Linked DNA regions of Chitinophaga caseinilytica. The protein of the gene in region 2 interacts with the protein of the main gene of each other region in a pairwise test. Links are inferred from orthologs where the notes say so. Each region holds a gene or a part of one and is shown on either strand. Other genes may lie near its edges.

Evidence for each region.
Region 1: the proteins of ftsZ (region 2) and WJU22_RS02355 interact in binary tests that used the Escherichia coli proteins (3 or more experiments, as listed by UniProt). The link is inferred for Chitinophaga caseinilytica from one-to-one orthologs.

Annotation. Positions count from the first base shown.
Region 1 is NZ_CP150096.1:563,736-566,748, reverse strand. The notes cover bases 33-2,969. They hold WJU22_RS02355 (rod shape-determining protein), read left to right. Parts: upstream 33-958; coding sequence 959-1,981; downstream 1,982-2,969. Other genes in these bases: WJU22_RS02345 (rod shape-determining protein MreD), read left to right, coding at 2,944-2,969; mreC (rod shape-determining protein MreC), read left to right, coding at 2,048-2,947; purD (phosphoribosylamine--glycine ligase), read left to right, coding at 33-802. In the rest of the region: more of purD, read left to right, coding at 1-32; more of WJU22_RS02345, read left to right, coding at 2,970-3,013. UniProt on the Escherichia coli protein: Forms membrane-associated dynamic filaments that are essential for cell shape determination. Acts by regulating cell wall synthesis and cell elongation, and thus cell shape.
Region 2 is NZ_CP150096.1:106,427-109,384, forward strand. The notes cover bases 1-2,882. They hold ftsZ (cell division protein FtsZ), read left to right. Parts: upstream 1-521; coding sequence 522-2,243; downstream 2,244-2,882. Other genes in these bases: ftsA (cell division protein FtsA), read left to right, coding at 1-414; WJU22_RS00480 (glycoside hydrolase domain-containing protein), read right to left, coding at 2,341-2,882. Also shown: more of WJU22_RS00480, read right to left, coding at 2,883-2,958. UniProt on the Escherichia coli protein: Essential cell division protein that forms a contractile ring structure (Z ring) at the future cell division site. The regulation of the ring assembly controls the timing and the location of cell division.

The DNA of each region.
Region 1 (3,013 bases), 460 kb from region 2 along the record:
CGTGATCGCAGCCTCGCACGAGGAAGCCATCGCCGAATATACCGAGATGATCAAATCCGCCAAATTCGGCGACGCCAGCAAAAAGGTGGTCGTGGAAGCATTCCTCACCGGCATTGAAATGTCTGCCTTCGCTTTGAGCGACGGCCAGCATTACGTACTGCTCCCCTCCGCCAAGGATTACAAACGAATTGGTGAAGGTGATACCGGCCTCAACACCGGCGGCATGGGCGCCATTTCGCCCGTTCCCTTTGCAGACGCGGGTTTCATGAAAAAAGTGGAAGACCGCGTGGTGCGGCCTACCGTGGCCGGACTGGCCGCCGAAGGCATCGTTTACCCAGGGTTCATCTTCTTCGGACTGATCAACGTGGAGGGCGACCCCTTCGTTATCGAATACAACTGCCGCATGGGCGACCCCGAAACGGAAGTCGTAATGCCCAGGCTGCAGAACGATCTGCTGGAGCTCTTCACCGCCGTGAAGGAACGGCAGCTCGATAAAGTGACCATCACCGAAGATCCGCGCGCCGCGGCTACCATCATGCTCGTGAGCGGAGGGTACCCCGAAGCGTACGAAAAAGGTAAGGAGATCACCGGCATTCCCGCTCCCACGGCCGATCAGATCGTTTTCCACGCTGGCTCGAAAGCCGATGGCGGAAAAACGGTTACCAACGGCGGCCGCGTGCTCGCCATCACATCTTTGGCAAGCGATTTGCAGCAGGCATTGGCGCATTCCAGGGAGACTGCCGACAGCATTTCATTCGGGGGCAAGTATTATCGTCGCGACATTGGGTATGAATTCAGCTAAGTAATTCGTCGTACAGGGTTCACGGATAGCGAAAATATGCATATAGCATTTCTTTTATTTATTTCCGCTGAACTTCTTGAATAATCCAATAATTGCATCGTATATTCGTTAGAATTATTCATTTTTGCATTCAAATATTTTTGACCGTATCAAACAATGGGCTTCTTTAACTTTTTAACTCAGGAGATTGCAATTGACCTCGGTACCGCCAATACACTGATCATTCATAACGATCAGGTGGTGGTAGACGAACCTTCCATCGTGGCTATAGAAAGGGCCAGTGGAAAGATCGTTGCCGTAGGCAAGAAGGCGATGATGATGCACGAAAAAACGCACGAGTACCTGCGCACCATCCGTCCGCTGAAAGACGGTGTGATCGCAGACTTTAATGCGGCAGAGGGGATGCTCCGCGAGCTGATCAAGATGGTTTATCCCAAGAAGCCGTTGTTCGCCCCGAGCTGGAAGATGGTGATCTGCATCCCGTCGTCCATCACGGAAGTGGAGAAACGCGCGGTGCGCGACTCTGCGGAGCAGGCGGGTGCCAAGGAAGTGTATCTCATCCACGAACCGATGGCTGCGGCCCTCGGTATCGGTATAGACGTGGAAGAACCGGTCGGTAACATGATCATCGACATCGGAGGCGGTACTACCGGCATCTCCGTGATCGCCCTCGCAGGGATCGTGTGCGACCAGTCTATCCGCATCGCGGGCGACGAATTTACGGCCGACATCATGGAAGCCCTTCGCCGTTACCACTCATTGCTCATCGGTGAGCGCACGGCAGAGCAGATCAAGATCCAGATCGGGTCTGCCCTGAAAGAGCTGGACAATCCACCGGACGACATCCCCGTGAACGGTCGCGACCTTGTGACCGGTATCCCCAAACAGATCATGGTATCTTACCAGGAAATCGCCGAAGCGCTGGACAAGTCGATCTTCAAGATCGAGGAAGCCATCCTGAAAGCACTGGAAACCACCCCGCCCGAGCTGGCAGCGGATATTTACCGCCGCGGCCTTTACCTCACCGGCGGTGGCGCCCTGTTGCGCGGGCTGGACAAGCGCCTGAGCCAGAAGATCAAACTGCCCGTTCATGTAGCAGACGATCCGCTGCGCGCGGTAGTAAGAGGCACCGGCATTGCCCTGAAACACATCGGCAAGTATCCTTTCCTGATGCAATAAAAAAACACATCCCGGCTTGCCCCAGGCATGCCGGGATGATATCCGGAATCCTTAGACTCGTATCCAGTGCGCAATCTGATCATTTTCTTACGGCGGTACTTCAACTTCTTTCTGTTTTTGCTGCTGGAAGTGATTTGCTTGATTTTCGTTTTCCGGACCAATAATTTCCAACGTACCGTTTACCTCAATTCCGCCAACGGCGTCTCCGGCAAACTGTACACCCGCTACAACGATATCCAGTATTATTTCCACCTCAAATCCACCAACGACAGCCTCGTGTCGGAAAACCTCGCGCTGCTCCAGCAACTGCCTACCAGCTTCGAGGAAAAAGACACGGCTTCCCAGGTGAAATTTGACACCCTCCGGAAATTTACCAACGATACGGCCCGCAAGCTCCTCAGCACGGAGGTCCGCAAGTTCCTCTACCGCAGCGCCAAAGTCGTGAACAACTCCGTCAACAAGCCCGTCAACTTCATCACCATCAACCGCGGTTCCAAAGACGGTATCCGCCCCAACATGGGCGTGATCGGGCCTAACGGCGTGGTAGGCGTGGTGAGAACGGCTTCGGAAAACTATGCCGTGATCATCTCCCTGCTCACCAAATCCAGCGGCAGCACCTCTTCCTTCAGCTTCAGCTCCCGCCTCAAAAACTCCGGCGAGATCGGAACGGTGTATTGGGACGGGTACGACGGCGGGCATGTGACGATGAAGGACGTGCCCCGCAGCGCCAAGCTGCACAAGGGCGATACCGTGGTGACGAGCGGCTTCTCGGCCGTGTTCCCCGAAAACATGAACATCGGGTACATCGACACCTTTTACGTCGGCGAGAAAGCGAGCACCTCGTTTACCATCCGCCTCAAACTGGCCACTAATTTTTACAACCTGCAATACGTGTACGTCATCGAGAACCTGCTGCGCGACGAGCAGGAGCGGCTGGAGGATTCGACACGCAAAATGTTGAAATGAGCATACTGTTAAGAAATATCATCCGATTCATTTTGCTGATCCTGTTCCAGGTACTGGTGCTGGACC
Region 2 (2,958 bases):
GGTTCCCAGCTGAAACACCTGATCCAGCTGACGGAATACACCACCGGCGTGAGCGCCCGCATCGGTTACCCCAACGAGCACCTCGCCAGCGGGCATACCGACGAGCTGACCAAACCCATGTACGCCACCTGCGTAGGGCTCATTCTCAAAGGCTACAACGACTATGAGAACGATCGCCGCGCACTGGAGGAGAATTACGTGAAAATCAACACCAGCTACTTCGCGAAGGAAAGAGTGGCCCGCCAGGCCGAAGAATCCGGAGACGAATGGATGGAAGAAGCAGAGGAAGAAACGGCAGACGCACGGCAAGACCGTAAGTCGCGCGAGCGCAATGCCTCCCTCAAAGGCTTCCTGGACAGGATGAAAACAAAGATCATCGACATGTTCACGGAAGAAGAAGACGCCAAACTGTAAAGGTTTCGGCTTGATTGTTGCAATTCATATACGTTCATATAAAAACGATCAAAGTAACGTAGGATACGGTACACCACTAATACTAACCCATATAAAGAGCTAGAGTCATGATACATTTTGATCTTCCAAAGGAAAAATCCTCCATCATCAAGGTGATAGGCATTGGTGGCGGAGGAAGCAATGCGGTGAACCACATGTTCAGTCAGAACATTGAGGGTGTGAACTTCATTATTTGCAATACCGACGCACAGGCGATTGCAAACAGCCCCGTACCCAACAAGGTACAGCTGGGCCCGCATTTGACGCAGGGACTCGGAGCTGGCGCCAATCCCCGGATCGGCGAACAGGCTACGGAAGAATCATTCGAAGAAATTAAAAAAATACTGGAGGTGAACACCAAAATGGCGTTCATCACCGCCGGTATGGGAGGCGGCACCGGCACCGGCGGCGCACCCATCATCGCCAAAATATGCAAGGAACTGGGCATCCTCACCGTGGGCATCGTCACCACCCCCTTCTCTTACGAAGGTAAAAAGAGAATGATCCAGGCCGAAGAAGGCATCAACCGCCTCAAGGATTATGTGGACACACTGCTGATCATTTCCAACGACAAGCTCCGTCAGAAATTCGGCGACCTCAAATTCAAGGCGGCCTTCGAAAAAGCGGATAACGTGCTCGCCACCGCGGCAAAATGTATCACAGACGTTATCAACTCCACCGGCCAGATCAACGTCGACTTCGCCGATGTTTGCACCGTTATGCGCAACGGCGGCGTAGCCATCCTCGGATCGGCCATCGCCGAAGGCGAAAACCGCGCACAGGCCGCGATCGAAGATGCACTGACTTCCCCGCTCCTGAACGACAACGATATCAAAGGCGCCAAATGGATCCTGATCAATATCTCCTCTTCCGAAGGCGAATTCGAGCACACGCTCGATGAAATGGACATCATCCAGGCCTACGTACAGAGCATGGCAGGCGAAGATTGCGACGTGATCCTCGGTGTTGGCTACGATCAGAGCCTCCAGCGCAACCTGGGCGTTACCATCATCGCCACCGGCTTTGAGCAGAACCCCATCCGCCAGGCCAAATCGCAACAACCGGCCGCTACGACCGAACAACAGGAAGAACCCAAGATCGTCATGACCCTCGGCGGCGAAAACGAAGAAAAGAAAATGCACAACCAGGGCATGCTCTTCTCCGACGACGAGCCCGAGATCATCGACATCATGGCGCCCCGCCTCGTGGAACCCACCGTTACACACCCGGCCAGCGCAGCTTCCTTCATGCCCCCCGCTCCGCAACAACCGGAACGCGAGACCTACACGCTCAACATCGAGCCCGTAGAACCCTCCGCCCCGCAGACACAAGCCGCTCCGCAGCCCCAGCCCGTTCAGCAGAAACCTGCTACCAGCGCAGGTTCCGGAGGCTACCTCAACCGCCCTTCCAACATTTACGTGGAACCGGTGAGCAGCAATAACATGCAGCAGCAGGAAGAAATGAAAATGGTGTACCGGGAAGACGCCAACAACGCTCCCGTTCCTCCCCCGCAGCCCCAGGCGCTGCACGACGACCAGGCCGAAGAACAACGGAAGAAGCAGCTCGAACGCGTAGCCAAACTGCGCAGCATCAGCTTCAACGTGAAAAATATGGATAACAACACCGAAATCGAGAACATTCCCGCGTACCTCCGCCGGAACATCGATCTCGACAACGGTGCCGGTTCCGCCGAGCACTTCTACTCCAGCTACACAGTTGGCCAGAACGGCGAAAACCAGGCAGAGATCAACACGATCAATACCTTTCTCGACGGGAAAAAGCCCGATTGATGAATTTTAAGATGATATTAGTTTGATTGTTTTTTAGTTGTGTTAAAAAAAATCCTCCGATTCCTCGGAGGATTTTTTTATGCTTCATGTCGATCGCTTACAAGCTGTTGATCACGGCAGCAGCGGCTTTCACCATATCTTCGGCTTTCTTTTGCTTCAGGGTATTCCACTCGAAAGTCTTCAGCACTTTCTCCAGTTGCGGCCCCTTCCCTTCCTTCTTCAGGATCTGGACCTTCTCATACGCCTGGATGCCCTCCGCCAGCCGCTCGAACCGGATCGAGGAACGGCCGCCGGGGTAAACGAGGTAAGTATCGCCGGCAGCCCAGGTGCGGAAACGCGAATCGCGGAGCGGATCTTTCACCCAGCAATTGTACGCCCAGCGGAGATAGCCCTTGTAATCCTTACCTGCGGCGTAATATCCCAGCCACGCGGATTCCGCGGGAGGCGAGAAGGTAAAGGTATTCGGGAAACCTTCCGTACAGCAGGTATAATAAGTGGTCGGCCAGTTTTTGCCAAAGCGCGTGGCACGCTCTTCCGGCGTGAAATCCTGTCCGATGGCGATGCAATAATCGTAGATATCGTTCACCAGTTCCTTGTGGTAATTACCCGCCAAAGACACCTTGAAATCCTTGTCCACACTGCGGATCAGCTTAATAGCGGCCTGCATGGCCTCCATTGGGCGCTCGTCCATCGCGATGCAGGTGATATCGAACCA